3 regions of the Marinomonas sp. 63XJN7_7_ISO-PGPR-S23-202 genome follow, and region 2 is predicted to be linked to each of the others. Evidence: predicted binding sites of a transcription regulator. Region 2 holds the regulator's gene; each other region holds the start of a gene.
The links. The regulator LexA, encoded in region 2, represses DNA repair genes until DNA is damaged. The targets are predictions, from matches to a motif close to TACTGTNTANNTANACAGTA.

Region 1: AC0VYG_RS01745 (PA0069 family radical SAM protein) is a predicted target of LexA. The motif match lies at 3,588-3,607, and genes of this name have one in related genera.
Region 3: umuD (translesion error-prone DNA polymerase V autoproteolytic subunit) is a predicted target of LexA. The motif match lies at 3,603-3,622, and genes of this name have one in related genera.

The regions. Positions count from the first base shown of each region.
Region 1 covers NZ_CM149677.1:376,676-383,135, forward strand. Annotated here, with positions in the region: gene AC0VYG_RS01730 (LacI family DNA-binding transcriptional regulator) at 1-703, shown strand, start outside; gene AC0VYG_RS01735 (LysR family transcriptional regulator) at 1,035-1,934, opposite strand; gene AC0VYG_RS01740 (MATE family efflux transporter) at 2,090-3,472, shown strand; gene AC0VYG_RS01745 (PA0069 family radical SAM protein) at 3,623-4,705, shown strand; FMN riboswitch at 4,794-4,972, shown strand; gene AC0VYG_RS01750 (DMT family transporter) at 5,142-6,077, shown strand; gene AC0VYG_RS01755 (MFS transporter) at 6,184-6,460, shown strand, end outside.
Region 2 covers NZ_CM149677.1:2,724,523-2,730,982, reverse strand. Annotated here, with positions in the region: gene AC0VYG_RS12660 (DNA topoisomerase I) at 1-252, opposite strand, end outside; gene topA (type I DNA topoisomerase) at 442-3,072, shown strand; gene AC0VYG_RS12650 (DUF6586 family protein) at 3,069-3,539, shown strand; gene AC0VYG_RS12645 (hypothetical protein) at 3,542-3,808, shown strand; gene lexA (transcriptional repressor LexA) at 3,933-4,556, opposite strand; gene dinG (ATP-dependent DNA helicase DinG) at 4,627-6,460, shown strand, end outside.
Region 3 covers NZ_CM149677.1:2,403,872-2,410,331, reverse strand. Annotated here, with positions in the region: gene AC0VYG_RS11120 (cytosine permease) at 57-1,469, opposite strand; gene umuC (translesion error-prone DNA polymerase V subunit UmuC) at 1,872-3,155, opposite strand; gene umuD (translesion error-prone DNA polymerase V autoproteolytic subunit) at 3,142-3,588, opposite strand; gene AC0VYG_RS11105 (LysR substrate-binding domain-containing protein) at 3,704-4,576, opposite strand; gene AC0VYG_RS11100 (MFS transporter) at 4,721-5,935, shown strand; gene AC0VYG_RS11095 (carbon-nitrogen hydrolase family protein) at 6,037-6,460, opposite strand, start outside.

The DNA.
Region 1 (6,460 bases), 2.3 Mb from region 2:
TCGTCAGGTGGATGGATTTATCTTAGCGGGTGTGTTTCGAGAAGACCTGTCTGTCCAATATTGTGCTGAGAATAATATTCCGGCGATTACCGTGGGGCGTTCGGTCGATAACTCCAATGTGGATCGTATTGTTATTGATAACGATTCAGGGATGGCGCAAATCGTTGAGCATCTACTTAACCTCGGACATCGGCGTATTGCTTTGCTTGCCGCTCCCCAAGAAATATCCGATGGGTATGAACGTTTTGTCGCCTATCGTAGACAGATGGAGCTACATGGTATTGAGATAGATGATAACCTTATCGTTTTTGCCGATGCATTTAGCCAAGAAGCAGGCGAATTAGCCGCCATGGAGCTTTTGTCTCGTAATGTGCCATTTAGTGCCGTTATTGGTTCTAATGACCTCATTGCATTGGGGTGTATTGAAAAGTTAGAGCAGAACGGATTGTGTTGTCCAAGAGATGTTTCTGTTGTGGGATTTAATAATATGCCGTATTTAGATCTTTTTCGAGTTCCCTTGACGACAATAGAAATTCCCCGTTTTAGAATGGGAGAAAGGGCCGCAAAACTGATCTTAGAACGTATTGAGAATCCAAACTTGGCGATAAAACATATTGAACTAGAACCTCGCTTACTAGAACGAGCTTCAACCGCTGTTTGTAATAAGGAATTCGAGTCTAAATTTGAAACGACTTGTGTTTAAGGGGCCGTCAGAAAAAGTGAGGGAAAATATTTCTACGATGTGAATCGTTACTGATATGACCACAGGTAACTTAGAGCATTGTCTGTCACAGTGGTGTGCTGCTCTTTTGCCTGTGTCTCTATCCTTTCTCCCACTCGTTCATCATACGAGATATCATGCCAACACTTGTCAGAACAAAGCCTCCTTCTAAGGTGAGTTAGCATTTAATTACTCTCTTTCATTCATATAGCGGTAGCAGAGTTAACCGCTATTTTGTCTTTGCTAAAAGTGGAGTAGTTAGCCTTTGAGCTCTTCCTGATGTAAGAGATCCATTTATAGGAACATCCCATTGTTATTGCATTCCCCTTTCATTTGGGGGATTTGTCATCAATTGACGGGTTTGCTCAATAATCCAATCCGTTAGTGTTGAGGTGGGGCTTTCGATAAGTGTGACAATACCAACTTCAATAAAGCGATCAGATAGTACGTCGCTTTTAGCAATTTTTATTTGCTGAGAAAACCACTGAGCGCTGGCAATGTGCTCGGGCACAATGGCCCATCCTTGATTTTGTGTCACCAGTTCACAAATTAAATAATAGCTGTCTATATCCCAATGATCAGGACTTAAAGCTTGTTCCCGATTCTCTCCTGAACGATTGCATAAAACGAATTGTCGATATTGTTGTAATTGCGCCAAGTTGAGCGTGCCTTTGTCAGCCAAAGGGTGCTGCTTGCCAACAATAAGCACTTTTTTTAAATAGCCAAGCGGGTGGAGTTGTAATTTAGCGGGCAGTACATGGTTACTGATCATTAAGCCTATATCTGCATTATGTTGGGCAATGGCGACGGCGATATCATCTTGGGAGCCATTAGTAATGACCAAATGAGTGTTGGGAAAGGTGTCGCCGAATTGGGAAAAAATAGTATGGATGGTTTCTAAAGGAAGCGCCTCGTCAATGGCAATACGTAATGAGATCGGCTCCTGACCCGCAGCGGTTAAGGCTCGTGATTCTAAGCGTAAACATTGATTCAGAATAGCTTGGGCTTCAGGCAGCATTTCTTTTCCTAAAGTGGTTAGCGCTGGGTACTTTGAGCGGCGATCAAACAGATCAAACCCTAAGTCCAGCTCTAAATTGGAGATGGCGCTGCTAATACGTGATTGTGCTTTGTTAAGCTTTCTTGCGGCAGCAGAAAAGGAACCTAATTCAGCGGCGGTCACAAAAGCGAGTAGTTGATCAAGGGTCCAGTTCATACACCTCTCCAGTTCATACACCTCTCCAGTTCAAGTATGTCTTCAAAGCCAGTTTACTGACTCAGTTATGTATCCTAAAAGCGGATGGTAACTAACTTTGTTATATCTGAATTTATCATATTATTCTCCTACTTTTACGCAATGGGAGAGGCAAAATGCCAACCGTGACACCCACTCAACCACCAAAATCGGTTGCACAGGCCTTTTGGCGCTTTGCGATTCCTTCTATTGTCGCCATGCTGGTGAGTGGTCTGTATCAAATTATTGATGGTTTCTTTGTTGGGCATTATGTGGGAAGCGAAGGCTTAGCTGGAATCAATATGGCGATTCCATTATTGGGTCTGATAATGGGCTTTGGTCTTCTTATCGGTATGGGCGGCGGCAGTGTGTTGTCTCAATATCGTGGTGAGAAGAATCTTCCTGCGACACAATCAACGTTGATGACGTCTTTATTTTTAGTCGTTGGGATTGGCTTATTTGCTTCTTTGGTGTTTACGACTTTTGGGAAAAGTGGCTTGCTGTTACAAGGGGCGGTAGGGAACACCTTGGTGCTAAGCTGGCAGTATGTTGAGATTATGTCTTATGGTGCGTTAATTTCCATTGGCGCCAGTGCCATGCCCATGTTAGTACGAAATGACGATAGTCCGAACATGGCGACGCTCTTTATTGTGGTCGGAGCATTATTGAACATTGTTTTGGACTATGTCTTTTTAGGGATGTTAGGAATGGGGTTAAAAGGGGCGGCCGTGGCAACCTTGATCGCTCAGCTGGCTACCTGCATTTTGTGCTTACAATATTTTACCTCGCCTAAAGCAAAAACTGTTTTATCCCTGAATCAATTTGATAAACACATCGCTAAAAGGATCATGCAGCTTGGTTCGTCGAACTTGGTGATGTTTATCTATATGAGTTTTATCATCGCTCTGCATAATCGGTTATTTATGACTTATGGGGACACAACACAATTGGCAGCGTTCGCCATCGTTGGATATTTAGCCAGTTGCTATTACTTTTTTGCCGAAGGCTTGGTGAGTGGCTTGCAGCCGCCAGTGAGCTATTACTTGGGGGCGAAGCAGTACCAACGCATTATCCAAACGGTAAAGTTAGCGTTTTCAGTAACGGTTGGTTCCGGTGTCGTTGTGGTCATTGTGTTGAATCTCTTTCCTGAATTTTTCACCCACTTTTTTTCTGGTGCTAATGGATCTTTGATTGAAGCCACCAAAGTGGGTATCCGCTTGCATTTGATGGCGTTATTTTTAGATGGCTTCTTATTTATGGCGTCGATTTACTTTGTGGCGGTAGGAAAAAGCGGTCAAGCCTTGTTTGTCTCTGTCGGAAACATGATCGTGCAATTGCCTTTCTTGTTTATTTTGCCAAGGTTTTTGGGTATTGAAGGCGTATGGTTGTCGGTCCCGTTATCAAACATCGCTTTCACAATGATTGTATTACCTATGCTATTAATGAACTTAAAGGCTCTGATGAAACAGCATCGCGGTGAGAACACTCAGATGATCAAAAAAGCAGCCGTGACCTCTTAAGGGGGAAGATTAAGCGTGACAGGATACGAGAAGGTCATTCCATTTAGCAGGTCAGTTTAGCTCACTTTAACCGCCCCTCATTAATCGTTTTTGCTAGAATAGCATAAATAAAATATACTGTATTTATATACAGTATATTGGGGTGCTATTATGTCTGATTTTTCTGCCAATAAACCCATAAAAGGTCGTGGTACAGCGAGCAACCTAGCAGGGCGTTTTGCCATTACCTTAGTGGAAGTGGACGAAAATGATGTCTCTGTCGAGGCGCTCGAAACGTCATCGCCAAAAACACAAGTTCGTTACGAAACGGCTAAGACGATTATCACCCGTAATAACTCCCCGGATATTCCCTTTACCTTGTCGGTGAATCCGTATCGAGGTTGTGAGCATGGTTGTGTCTATTGCTTTGCAAGGCCAAGCCACGCGTATTTGGATTTATCACCAGGGCTGGATTTTGAAACCAAGTTAACCACAAAGCTGAATGCGGCGGCGCTTCTTGAGAAAGAGCTTGCTCATCCGAGCTATCGTTGTGAGCCGATTGCGTTGGGGATCAATACCGATGCCTACCAACCAATAGAAAAGCAACTGGGAATAACTCGCCAGCTGTTGTCCGTGTGTTTGGCCTATGGTCAGCCTGTGTCTTTAATTACCAAAAGTACCTTGATTCTGCGTGATTTAGATATTCTCACTGAGATGGCTCAAAAGCATTTGGTGCACGTGGCAATCAGTGTGACGACGTTAGATAATCATTTAAAGCGTATTCTAGAGCCCAGAACCGCCTCAGGAAAAACGCGTTTGCAGGTGATTAAAGCGTTACGTGAGGCGGGCATTCCCGTGACTGTTCTGGTGGCACCGGTGATTCCGTTTATCAATGATCATGAGATGGAACAGATTGTTGCGGCGTCAGCAGACACTGGAGCCCAATCTATTCACTACATTATGCTGCGTTTGCCCCATGAAGTTGCGCCATTGTTTGAAGAGTGGCTGATACAGCATTATCCCGACCGAGCTTCCCATGTGTTGCAGCGTATTATGGACATGCGCGGTGGCAAGCTATACGACAGTCGCTTTGGTAAGCGCATGACAGGGGAAGGTCTGTTTGCCGATATCATTAACCAACGTTTTCATTTAGCAAGACGCAAATATGGATTGTCTGATGAACGATTGAGTCGGTTTGATTGCAGTCAGTTTACTGTGCCAGCCAAAGTAGGGGATCAGTTTTCATTGTTTTGATACATTCGATCAAATTTTTGTGGTTGTCTGTCTGGATGTGTCGCGGTAAAGTAATAGCTCACTCTATTTACCAATAGAATGTTACTAAATCGAACTTCGGGGCGGGGCGAAATTCCCCACCGGCGGTATATTACAAGCCATGCTTCGTAATCAGCCCGCGAGCGCCTTTTTCAGATGATCTCCTAAGGGAGGATGCAGGAAAAAGGGTCAGCAGATCTGGTGAGACGCCAGAGCCGACGGTTATAGTCCGGATGATAGAAGATCGACCAGATAGACTAATGCTTGATGAAAGTCGTTTAAGGCTACGCCGTTAAATGATGGTCATCCGGCTTTGGTATGCGTGCTTTAGGCGTCGTGTATGACGAGCGTGAAGTACTGCTTTGTTTGGTATATTCCTCATCACCCCTGTGCATCTTAATTTTAGGAGACAAACAAGATGGCAGGCACATTGTTTATTATGATCGCGTGTTTCACGTGGGCATTAGATACTCTCATTCGTTACCCCCTTCTAAACGCGGGGTTTTCCACTTTACAGATAGTTCTGATGGAACATCTGACCTTGGTGTTAGTCACCAGCCCGTTATTGTTTCGTCACCGTTATGCCTTTCGGCATTTATCACGCACCTCGTTTGGCTGCTTATTTTTTATTGGCGGTGTCGGGTCGGCGTTGGGCACCTTGGCGTTTACCCAAGCTTTTCACTACCTCAACCCGACAGTGGTTATTTTGCTGCAAAAACTGCAACCCATTGTCGCGATTTTACTGGCTTATTTTTTCTTAAAAGAGCGTATACGTGGGCATTTTGTGCGCTGGGCGGTGGTGATTTTAGCGGGCAGTCTTGTCATGATGTGGCCAGATATTCATTCCCTTGGTAGCGCTCAGTGGCACTATACCAATAACAATATTGATATTTTAAAAGGCTATGGATTTACCTTAATTGCTGTTGCTGCGTGGGGCGCTGCTACCGTATGTGGTAAGTACCTTTCTTATCAAGGGGTGCCTGCCAACGCCATCCTGTCAGGACGCTTTTTATCCGGTTTGTGTGTACTGGTGCCTTTAGCCATGATGATGCCGTCTAGCCTGGTAGCCATGCCCATGACGAAAGTCGGGCTTGTCGTGGTGATGGCATTACTCAGTGGTCTGATTGGTATGTGGTTTTATTATCAGGGATTAAAATCCGTCCCCGCACAATTTGCTACCTTGGCAGAAATGTCGTTTCCTGTCTTTGCGGCAGGTATTAACTGGTTCTTTTTAGATATGAGCTTAACCAGCTACCAGATTATTGGGGCGATCATGTTAATTTTGGGGAATGTGGGGCTTCGTCTGCGAGACTTGAAAGCGCCACCTTTAGCGGTGCCTGCTCAACAAGCTTAATTTGAGTGGTTATTGAGACATCTTATATTGTGTATAATGGCGAGCTTTTTGATCCATTACACAGGCGTATTCCCATTGGAATGAATACGTTAAAAAGGAAGAGTTTATGTCTGACATGGCGCAGCCTCAGAAAACCCATTGGTTTGAGGTGGTTTTATTATGGGTTTCTGGGGTGGCGGCGGCGATGCAGTTCGCGAAGTTTTCCATTTCTTATGATGAACTGTTAACTCATTATCAAGCCGGGCCTGCTTGGACTGGGGCGTTGATTTCTGTGGTGGGGATTGTCGGCTTGATTTTTGGGGCGTCTGCAGGTGTGGTCGCAGGGCGCATGGGGTATCTCAATGTGTTAGTGGGTGCTCTAGCCATTGGTTCTTTGCTGTCCG
Region 2 (6,460 bases):
ATATTGTAAAAGTTCGCGAAGTGTGTCTAGATAATAATCGTAAAGCACATCGCTCACGATGGTATCCGTATTAATATCTTTTATACCTCGCAAATGGTATTCGGCACGATCTGCTCGATTGGCAAGTTGTAATTGTTTAAAACGACGTTCTGTTAACTCTTTTTCTTTCTGTTGGGCGCGCGAACCAATGACAACAGACAGAACGACTATGATCATTAAAAAAGCAATGGTGAGAATTTGAAGTGTTGCCATGATTGTCCTTGAGCAATGAATTCAGTATGTTAAATAAGAAATACTCAGTTCAGCAAGCGATAATATGCGAAACAATACAGTGATCGCTTGTCATATAAAAGGTGTTTGCTTAATATCAGCGCCCCGAAGACTAATTTACGCAAAACAAATATTTGCAGACGTACTCAAAAAGAAGGCTTATACAGTTCAATGGGAAAATCACTGGTTATCGTGGAATCGCCAGCTAAGGCGAAAACCATCAATAAATACCTAGGCAATGACTTTGTTGTTAAGTCGAGTGTGGGTCACATTCGCGATTTGCCTTCTGGTACGACAGCGAAGTCAACGCCTCAAGAACGTGCTAAGCAAGCGGCTTTGACGCGCAAGATGAGCCCGGAAGAAAAGGCGGAGTATAAGCGTCGTAAATCACAACAGCAGCTTATTGCTCGTATGGGCATTGACCCTGAAAATGACTGGGAAGCCCATTATGAAGTGCTGCCCGGCAAAGAGAAAGTGGTTGATGAGCTAAAACGCTTAGCCAAGAATGCCGATCAGATCTATCTGGCGACGGATTTGGATAGAGAAGGAGAGGCCATTGCGTGGCATTTGCGAGAAGCCATAGGTGGTGATGACAATCGCTACAAACGAGTGGTCTTTAATGAGATCACTAAAAAAGCCATTCAAGCAGCGTTTGAAACGCCCTCTGAGCTCGATATTAACCGTGTTAATGCACAGCAAGCGCGTCGTTTCTTAGACCGTGTGGTGGGCTTTATGGTGTCGCCTTTGCTATGGGCAAAAGTGGCTCGTGGTTTATCTGCTGGGCGTGTTCAGTCCGTTGCTGTTCGCTTGATTGTTGAACGAGAAAAAGAGATTCGTGCCTTTGTTCCAGAAGAGTACTGGGAGTTGCAAGCGTTACTGAAAACGCCGACTAAAGAGACCATTAAGTTTGATGCGGTAAAGTACCAAGGCAAAGAGTATCGTCCAGTTAGTAAGGCAGAGTCTGATGCCCATGTGGCTCGATTGGATGGCGCGAATTATCAGGTTAGCAATCGCGAAGATAGGCCGACCAGCAGTAAGCCTTCTGCACCCTTTATCACCTCGACGTTACAACAAGCCGCGAGCACGCGCTTAGGGTTTGGTGTGAAGAAAACCATGATGCTCGCCCAGCGCTTATACGAAGCGGGTTACATCACATACATGCGTACGGATTCGACCAACTTGAGTGTGGAGGCGGTTGAAGCGTTACGAGAATATATTTTATCGAACTTTGGTGATAAATATTTACCGAAAGAGCCACTACGTTACAGCAGTAAAGAGGGGGCACAAGAAGCCCATGAAGCCATCCGTCCATCGGATGTGAATGTACGACCTGATGATCTGCAAGGCATGGAAAAAGACTCCCATCGTCTCTATGACTTAATTCGTAGTCAATTTATGGCGTGTCAAATGACACCGGCTTTGTATACCTCTACCTCTGTTACGGTAACGAGCGGCGAATACGAATTTAAAGCCAAAGGGCGTATTTTGCGTTTTGATGGTTACACTCGAGCCATGCAGTCGTTCGCGAAAAAGGGCGAAGACAATATCCTACCAGATGTGGCTCAAGGGGAAACCTTGGCGCTTGACTCTTTGTTGCCGGAGCAGCATTTTACTAAGCCTATTGCCCGCTTTAGCGAAGCCAGTTTGGTAAAAGAGTTGGAAAAACGAGGTATTGGACGCCCTTCTACCTACGCTTCCATTATTTCAACGATTCAAGATCGTGGTTATGTACGGGTTGAAAATCGTCGTTTTTACGCGGAAAAAATGGGGGATATAGTTACCGAACGCTTAGTGGATAGCTTCCATTCTTTAATGAATTTTAGCTTTACTGCTGAAATGGAAGAGCAGCTGGATGATATCGCGGAAGGTAAGAAAGATTGGATTAAAACGTTGAATGCGTTTTATAAAGATTTCAGTGGTATGTTATCCAAAGCGGAATCACCGGATGAAGGGATGATGCCAAACGAGCCGACACCGACTGATATTGAGTGTCCGACTTGCTCTCGTCCCATGCAAATCCGTACAGCGAGTACGGGGGTATTCTTGTCTTGTTCAGGTTACTCGTTACCACCTAAAGAACGTTGTAAGGCCACGATTAACCTGGTTCGTGGTGATGAAGCGATTGCCGTTGATGATGAGGAAGGGGAATCTAAAGCCTTAATCGGCAAACGCCGCTGTAAAATTTGTGGTTCGGCCATGGACAGCTATTTGATGGATGAGCATCGCAAACTGCATGTTTGTGGTAATAATCCGGCCTGTTCTGGGTACGAAGTAGAGAAGGGATCCTTTAAAATCAAAGGTTACGATGGCCCTGTTCTAGAGTGTGATAAGTGTGGCTCCGAAATGCAGCTTAAAACGGGTCGCTTTGGGAAATACTTTGGGTGTACAAACGAAGAATGTAAAAATACTCGTAAGCTATTGAAAAATGGTGAGGCAGCGCCACCAAAAATGGATCCTGTTCCCATGCCAGATTTGGCTTGTGACAAAGTCGATGACCATTATGTATTGCGTGATGGAGCAACCGGTTTATTTCTGGCAGCCAGTCAGTTTCCTCGTAAACGAGAAACGCGTGCGCCATTAGTGAAAGAGCTGCTTCCGTTTATGGATCAAATTGATCCTAAATATCACTTTTTCAAAACGGCGCCCGTTAAGGATAATGAGGGGCGTCCTACGGTGATTCGCTACAGTCGCAAAACGAAAGAGCAGTATGTGATGACCGAAGAAGAAGGCAAACCAACGGGCTGGAAAGCGTATTATGTTGGTAGTAAATGGGTTGTTGAAGAGGGTAAGAAAAAGAAATGAGTAACGCGAGTCAAGCAAGCGTTACCAATCAGAAGTTAGACGCAGCACGACGTTTTTTGCAGCAAAGCCAGCAGTGCGAAGAGTCTTGGTTGCTCGCTGGATTAGAAGGGGCGTCTTTGTTTCACCTTCGCAGTGCTTTGAACGGTTTGCTACAAGAGATCAAAACGGCTTATAGTCTGAAATCAGAATTGGATATATTGAAATTACAACATGCAGCGAAAGAGACAGGAGTTGTGGTTCCCACATTGAGTGAGTTATCGGATCTTGCTTTACAACCCCACTCTTGGCTGAATCAATTAGAGCAAGCATTCATTGCTCAGTTGGAATGTCACTATACGTCGTTTTCTGGTATGAGTTCGGACAATATAATTGGTAAAGGATCGGATGCCGGTGCTTCAGTTGGTTTGTACTTGTCAAAGCTTGTTGAGTTGGTGTTGCGTTTTAGAGAAGAATCATCAGAGTATTAATTATGAAAGAATCTTATCTAGAGATTGTTGAACTCGATAATGGCGATATTGTATTGAGACCAGCAAGTGAAGACGGAGAGAGTGTGGAACCGCTGGCTACCTTGGTCATTTCCGATACGACGAAGTCGTATTTGAAAGAAAGGTATTTTGAATTAGCTAAGTGCATGTTCCATGCAGGCATAGACTTTGTATATTCTGACGAGTCAGCGTTTGGGGATGACGCTGAGTATTTGGAAGACATGGATATGCGCCCTAAAATCTTACATTGATCAGAATGAAACAAAAAATGCGAAGCCATGGCTTCGCATTTTTCTTGCTCGTATTTTAATGGATGGTTAGGTTGGCCTAATTTTTATCCATTAGAATACGTGCTGGATTAGCAAAGGCATTAAATCAAACTGTTTGCCTAATGACGCCGACAGATAAGCCTTCGATGGCAAATTCTTCGCTTTCCAGATCAACAAGAATATCGTCAAACTCCTCATTTTCGGGTTGTAGGCGTACTTGACTGCCTTTTTGATAGAAGCGTTTAACGGTAACTTCATCGCCAATGCGGGCAACGACTATCTGGCCATTACGAATAGTGGTGGTTTTATGGACAGCGAGAAGATCTCCTTCCATAATGCCGATATTTTTCATGCTGGTGCCGGAAACAGACAAAAAGTAATCCGCTTTAGGGGAAAACATGCTAGGTGGAACGCTCACATGTGATGCAATGTTTTCTTGTGCGAGAATCGGAAAGCCTGCCGCCACTTTTCCTATGACGGGCAAGCCAAGCTCTTCGTCATTTGCTGCTTCTACAGGGTCTTCAATTAATTGAATGCCTCGGGATGCACCAGAGAGCATTTTGATGGCGCCTTTTTTGGCAAGGGCCTTCAGGTGTTCTTCGGCGGCGTTAGGCGATTTAAAGCCTAAGCGACCTGCGATTTCTGCACGTGTTGGAGGAAAGCCGGTTTCGCTAATAAATTCGCGAATGGTTTCTAGTACGTCAGATTGTCTTTTGGTTAATTTAATCATAGGGCCATCTGGTTGTTTATACAGTAACTGTTATTATATACAGCATCACCAACGATTCTCAATAATTTAAATGCTTTCAGACGAACTAAAAACACAAATTCATCTTGCTTACCGTGCTTCTTTGGAAGCAAAACAGCATAAGCCCCGAGTTGGTCAGCGTCAGATGATCGGCGCAATTGCCCGTACCTTGGGGAATATCAAGCAAGACAGTGAAGGTAACCGACTAGACGAAAAGCACGTGGCAGTTGTTGAAGCTGGAACAGGGACCGGGAAGACTCTGTCCTATTGTTTGGCGGCTATTCCTATAGCCAAAGCCCGAGGCTTGAAACTAATCATTTCCACGGCAACCGTTGCTTTGCAAGAACAAATTTTGCACAAAGAATTGCCTAATTTGTTGGCTCATACAGAGTTAAGCTTTAAATATACCTTGGCAAAAGGGCGTGGCCGCTATCTCTGTCTAAACAATCTTGAGAGTTTTTTAAGCTCGGAAGATCAAGGTATGGAAGACATGTTTGCAGGGTTGTTTGAGCAGCACTTGCAAGCCGATGACGTGAATACGGTGTTGTACCAAGAAATGGATGTGGCGTTATCAAAGGGTGAGTGGGACGGCGATAAAGATAATTGGGAAGGGCTGATCCGAGATCAAGATTGGCGTCGTTTAACGACGGATCACCAACAATGCACGAATAGAAACTGTGCCAATTATTCAGCTTGTCCGTTTTTTAAAGCGCGGGCTGAAATTGAAGTCGCCGATGTGATTGTTGCCAACCACGACCTTGTATTAGCTGATTTATCTCTAGGTGGTGGTGCCATTCTTACACCGCCAAAAGAAACCATCTATGTCTTCGACGAAGGCCATCATCTTCCTGATAAAGCCATTAGTCACTTTCGCCATGAAGTGCGTTTACAGCAAAGTATCACTTGGCTTCGCCAGTTGGAGAAGAACTTGGTGAATTTGAAACAGGAGTTGACCGATGCCGTTAGCTTAACGGGTCAGTTGTTGCTGAAAATTCCCCAACAAATTCAGAGCATTGTGAATTTTATTCAGTATGCTCAACAAGGGTTGGCGCCTTACATACAAGGTTTGGGGTTGGATCAAGACAATAATCATCACCGCTTTGAGTTTGGTGTGATACCTGACGAGTTGCGCCAGTTGGCTTATAGTTTGCAGACCTCCTACCAGAAGCTGTTCAACAATATCGAAAGCATTCAGGATGAATGTAAGAAAACCAAACAGAATGAGGGGATGGGAATTACCTCAGAGACCGCTGAGACTTGGCAGCCGATTCTAGGGGTGATTTTAGGTCGTTTGGAGCAATGTGTTGAGTTATGGCGTCTATACTCCACGGTTGATGATCAAAACTTTCCGCCTAATGCACGTTGGTTAATGGTGATAGGGCAAGGGATGGAGCAGGATGTTGAGCTTGGTGGTTCGCCGATACTGGCGGCGAATACGTTACGCCAACAATTATGGGATAAGTGCTTTGGGGCGGTGGTCACATCGGCCACACTGACCGCGCTGAATCAATTCCATCGCTTTAATATGCGCTCAGGGGTGCCTCGGGAAAGTGAATATTTGCGAGTGTTAAGCCCGTTTGATTTTCAGAATAATGGCCTATTGGTGGTACCCAATATGGAGCATGAGCCAAATCGTGTGGATCAACATACTGCAGAGATAGTGGCTTACCTGAATAAGAATGTTCATACCGATAAAGGAAGTTTAGTGCTGTTTTCTTCCCGTCGTCAAATGGAGGACGTTGCTAAATCGCTTGCTGCTGGATTGCAGGAAATCCTTTTAACTCAAGGAGAGCAGTCTAAACGGGTTATTCTGGATTCTCACCGGGCCAAGATTGATGAGGGTAAGGGCAGTTTGCTATTTGGTTTGGCGAGTTTTGCCGAAGGGG
Region 3 (6,460 bases), 320 kb from region 2:
TGGTTTTTTTCACCACGCTCATTTCCCTATACTGCTTCTCGGCAACACCTATGAATTTACCTTGCGTGGGCTCGCATTTCGATTGGTCTAAGGATCAAATAAGACACGCTAGCAAATACCAGTCCCATTTCGAAGCCTATGTCCATGCCGTAAGGAGGATTAAATAAACCAGCAATTGGGCCAACAAACAATAATTGTGCCGCCCCTAAGTAGACGCCAAATAAGCCAATAGCCATGGATATAACAGCTGCCCAACCCACTGGCAGGTGGCGCGCCTCGTTCCAATCATCGAGGTTGTATTTACCACGGCGCATGACAAAATGCTCTAAAATCAGTATAACGGTCCAAGGACTCAGCCAGTAGGCCACCATCAGCAGAAAGTTTTCCAATGTAGAATTAAAGTGCGCTGCCGCAACGATAGCAATGAGGATATAGATCACCGCACCGATAAAAGTCCACACCGCTCGGTTGACCTTATGGAACGCTTTGCCAAGCACCTGAATAGACAAACCAAGGCTGTAGTCGTTAGGGATATTATTAGCAATAACCGACAAGGCCAAAAGAAGCATCAGCACGTTTCCAAACCCACCCAGCGGATGCAGCGCTACCGCCAGTAAGGCACCACCACCTTCGCTGGCCGCTTTACTAAACGCCCCGACTGTCGTCAAACCTAGACCCAGCGATTCCAGCAAGATACAGGGAATGGTCACACCAAAAAAGGTCAGCCAGAAGATTTTAGCGGCCGATGTATGCTCAGGCTGATTCACACTGTAATCGGCCGCATAGGAACTCCAACCCGTCGCGAAACCATAGATGGCACCACCGAAGGAAACCAATGATGCAATATGTGCCATGTTCCAGGCGGGGGTCGGCACAACACTCATTTGACCATGGGTGCTCACCGCAACAATACAGAAGATAATCGCCATAGGAACCCAAGCATAACGCTCGTAGCGATGCACATAACGGTAGCCATATACACTTACGGCCGTCGTCAGCGCGGCAATCGCCAAAATCGACGCCCATACAGGCACCACACCGTTACTCAGGTTGGTGATAATCTGCGAACCAACGATGACGTTTACTGCCGACCAGCCAATACAGGCAGCGACATTAAACAGAGCCATGATCTTGGCACCATTCCAGCCAAAAGAAAACCGCGCGATGGTCATCTGACGCAGGCCAAGGCGCGGTCCTAGTGTGGAGAAATACGCCACAGGCAGCACACCGAGTATATTGAACAGCACGATAATGGACAGGCTGTCCCAGAAACCAAGCTGAAAAATCGGAATAGCCAGAGCGCCAAGCGCTACGGTGGAGATAACCAGGTTGGCTGACAGCCACATGGTAAAATTATCAATAACACTAACGTGAGTACGTTCGTGGGGCATAACGCGTTCAATACCACGAGCCTCAATTCCGCTATCCTGCAGAGAGTCTGTGGCGATAGATTGATCAGTGATGGACATAGGATATGTCTCCGTTTGTTGGAGTTGTTGTTACGGCACCTTGCCGCCCCCTTGAGGGTTCATCCTGAGATAATGTGCGTGCTTGAGTGGGTACTCCCGCTCCCATAATGCAGTGATCGGCGAGTCTTTCGTCCGAAGGGTTCCATATCGCAAAAACAGCAATTTTCATACCACTCACAGTATTCTAAGAGACGGCACCTAAAGCAAGAACACAAATAAGATAATGCACAAAAAAACAACATCCCAATACGGTGCGCACCAATTTGGCGCCAAACCAGATCATCCTATAATGAGTGGGATCAATGAGTTAGAGAGGCAATGAGTCAAATCAGTGTCAAACTCTTTTCTTAGATAAGGTTGGCCAGCTTGATCATGCTCACTTGAGCGAGGTGTTTTATCTCTCTACCAAACTTTTGGCAATTCTTCCCATTTGGTTGTATAAGCGGGCGATAGATGATCGCGCTTCATGGCCCACTGTGGTGATACGCCTTGTGAGGCGAAAAAGATGTTGCCCTGACCGCTACGGTTGATTTGGTCCACCACGTTCATTAAGGCTTGTGAGTTGGCTTTCATACCGTCCGCTCGAAAAAAATCGTGCTGATAAGCGCCATGTTCATAGAAATCCGCCAGCATCACGCCGCCTTTCATATAACGAAATCCGTCACGCCATAGGCGACAAAACAACACCTCGGTAACGTTCAGTAAGTCCCGCGTATCGTCTGTGGGATTGGGGAGCTCAACAGACAAAGCGTTCCTATAGTGCTTCCCATCATGAGCATGCGAACTGGTACGAATAAACACATTCACGACACGACAAAGGCGCTTTTCCTTGCGTAGTTTCTCTGCAGCACGAGTCGTATATTTAGCGATGGCTTCCCGCAGCTCCTGTTTTTCCGTAATACGATGGCCAAATGATCGGCTGCAAATAATTTGCTGTTTTGTTGGGCGCACCAATTCAAGATTTAGACAAGACACCCCGTTCAACTCTTGCACCGTCCGCTCCAATACCACGGAAAACTCGCTTCGAATGGCCCTAGGGTTCGCATTCGCCAAGTCCAATGCCGTGCGAATTCCCCTAGCACGCAACCGCTCGGTGATTCGCCGACCTACGCCCCACACGTCACTCACATCAACCAACGACAATAGGCGCTTTTGTCGATCAGGGTTCATCAAATCCACTACGGATCCCGTTGCTGGGTATCGCTTCGCCGCCTCATTCGCCAGCTTGGCCAGCGTCTTGGTTGGCGCAATCCCCACCCCTACCGTGATCCCCGTCCATTTATCCACTTTGGTTTTTAGCCGTTTACCAAACGTCAGTAAATCCATGGCATATTCTACGCCCGTTAGATCGAGGAACGCTTCATCGATTGAATAGACCTCAAGCCGTGGCGCTTCCTCCTCTAAGATTGCCATTACTCGATTTGACAAATCCGCATACAGGGCATAATTCGACGAAAAACACACAATACCATGCTGCCTTATCGCCGCCTGAGCCTGAAACAGCGGCACCCCCATTTTCACGCCCAGAGCTTTAGCTTCTTTGGAGCGCGCCACAATACAGCCATCGTTATTCGATAGCACAACAACAGGCATGTGCTTTAAATCTGGCCGGAATAATTTCTCACAACTGGCGTAAAAATTATTGCAATCGACCAATGCGAAAGCCGTCTTATTAGCCCCGCTCATACTTACGAACCACTCCCGTTACCACGCCGAATATTTCCAGTTCCGACTCTTCGGTAATATGAATGGCCTTATAAGCTTTGTTTTTCGGGCGCAGCAACACATTGGGGTTTAGCTCCAACGTTTTCACTGTCATCTCGCCATGAAGACAAGCAATCACGATGTCCCCATGACGTGCCGTTAGCGAACGGTCGACCACCAACACATCCCCTGAATGAATACCCGCCTCAATCATCGAATCCCCCTGGGCACGCACAAAAAACGTCGCCATCGGGCGGGGAACGCATAATTCATTAAGATCAAGCGTCTTCTCAATAAAGTCCTGAGCGGGCGACGGAAAACCCGCCGACACAGACTCAACATAAAGAGGAACCTGAATACGATGATCCGCGATAAAAGAAGCAGAGTTTGAAGATCCAAGATAAGTCACACGCATAGTTAACACCAAAATACTGTATTTATATACAGTATAGTTTCAAGCAGCACTAATGACCAAGTGAATTTTTTCTAAGAGGTGACATTTAGCAATGACGGATGCTTGTCAAGTCCCGCTAGTTGAAATCCACTTCAGCGGCCGCTGGATTAAAAATGGCATTCTCCACAATGATTTGCTCCAAACGTCGGGTGGCTTCGTTCGCTTTTGGTGACACAAACAAAGACACTTCCATATCTGGCAAAGTGGGCAAATCACGATAAATCACTAAGTCATCGTCTAACGTTTGATAAGGCACAATGGCAACCCCGACGCCTGCTCGAACGGCTGCCAACACACCCGATCGACTTTGACTGGTAAAGGCTATCCGATAGGGAATGCCGGCAGCGTCTAGCGATTGGCATGCATACTGGCGATGTTGACAGCCTTCCGAAAACACCACCAAAGGTAAAACCGCTTGCATATGGACAAAATGCCCTTTAGCGCCAACCCACACCAATTCATCACGGCGTAAACGAACCCCTCCTTCCGTATCTGCCAACATTTCCACAAGAGCAATGTCCAATTTTCCCTTATTGAGCAGGTTGACTAAATGATCGGGGCGATAATCGCAGAAAGCCTCTAACTGGGCTTCTGGATAGCTCAATATGAAGTCTTGCAAAATCGGTGCAAGGGTTCGACTGGTGTATTGGTCATGGGTACCAAGACGCACCACCCCACCAATGTCCATATTCTGAAAAGAACCAACAATTTGATCATGCAGATTAAGCAGCTGCTGAGCGTGGTTTTTTAACTGAACGCCTACAGCAGTCAAACGCACACCATGTTGTCCTCGCTCCATCAACGGATTAGCAATCAAATCTTCAAGACGATTGAGCTGCATGCTCACTGTTGAGGGCGCTTTATGCAGCTGTTTGGCAGCTTCTGTCAGGTTCAGAGTGTCCGCCACTACCATAAATGTGCGCAGCAAATTAATCGGTAAATCACGCATATTTTAGTCTTCAATATTGTTGAACGTAGAATTTAATATTTATCGATTTACCGAACAAATGCAAGGCCCTAATATGGCGGCATTCACTCAGTGAGTGTTTTTTATACATCAACCCAATTAGTCACTCGTGCAAGGAGAATTGCAATGCGGCTCGCAGTCACCTTTGGTTTTAATCAGGCCATCAGCCACGGCTTTGGTATGTTTTTATTCGCAGCCTTAGTGCCAATGATGCAGCAGACGCTGGATATCAATAGTTGGTATCTTGCATTAGCGGGTGCGCTCACACAGATTGCGTATTTGTGTGGTGCCATGATGTTGGGTGTAATTGGTCATCGCTTAGATTCAGGTCGTACCTTGCTTGTTACAGGCACACTGACTTCTTCTTTGCTGTTCATCATGGGATGTCTGGATAATCCCGTCATCATGATTTGTTTATTGACCATTATGGCCGCCAGTGCCGCTATGAGCTGGGGTTCTATTGTGGAATTGGTGACACGACATGGGCGTGCTGACCGCACTGCAACGAACCTTTCGATTGCCTCCAGTGGTACCGCGTGGGGTTACAGTGTCAACGGCCTGATTATCTTGTTAATCGTACCCTTACTGGGCTGGCGCAGCAGCTGGATGGCAGCGGCAGTGTTGGGTTTGATCGTTGTCTTCGCCACCTTCACATTGCTGAAAAGCATGCGTAGTCAAGCACAAACCCAAGACATTGATGTTAACTTTGCCGTGGCAATGGAAACGAAACAGCTATTTAAAACCGTTCTTCGTGAACGCACAGCGTTTCTATCATGCTTTATTCTTTTGTTGGTTGGTGCCTCTACCATAACATTCACCACTTGGCTAAACACCTACTTAGCAGAACTATCCTTACCATCCGCTTTAGGCGGTTATACTTGGGGGATGATTGGTTTGACTGGCATGATTGCAGGCTTCTTTGTGGGCAAATTGGCCGACAAAAAAGGCCACGGCGTGGCACTCTTAGGCATCTTTGGTATCTTTGCCTTAAGCTTGGTGGCGTTTTCCTTCAACCCAGCTAAATTCGTGATGCTCGCAGGGTTTGGCTACGGCATGATGTACTTCCCCATTTGGGGCATTGTCGCAGGCTGGGTGAACAAACAATACTCATCCAAAGCCACCATGCAAATCAATGGCATTGGTATGGTTACCTTTGGTCTCGGCGGCACCTTAGGCAACTTGTTAGCGGGTATGATCCATGAGGCAACCGGCAGCTTACAAAATGTTTATTGGTTAATTAGCGGCCTTGGGATTGTACTGTTTATCTTAGCCATGTACATCTACCAAAGCGAGCGTCAAGCAAAAACCTCAATGGTGGGAAACATCTCGCCAGCAGCCTAACCTCGCCTCATCCAACGACCTGGCCTCAAGTCACAAAGAGGCCGAAGGCGTCACGCTAAAGTATGCGGCTTTGCCCTCATACTTTAGCGTTTTTCACACAGTCACACAGGACCTTGCAAAGCAAACTGCTTTGGCCAATCTCGATGATTACACACCTGCCCGTGTTGGCGAATACGGGCAATTTCAGACAAATCCAGCGTGGCAAATACCCAACCTGCATCATCATTATCCCCCTGCGCTAAAATACCATTATCTGGAAAGCCGTAATCGACTGGCGTATAGACACTCGCTCGTCCCATATTCACATCCACCGCTTCTGACCAAGGCGCATTGCCAACGGTAGGCGACTGTACTACATAACATTGGTTCTCCAATGCGCGTGCTTGGCAGCCAATACGCACCCGATGAAAGCCAGCTTGTGTATCGGTACAGCTTGGCACCAGTAATAAATCCGCCCCCGCTGCCACTTGCTGGCTGGCAATCATGGGGAATTCTGAGTCGTAACAAATATGAATGCCTAAGCGC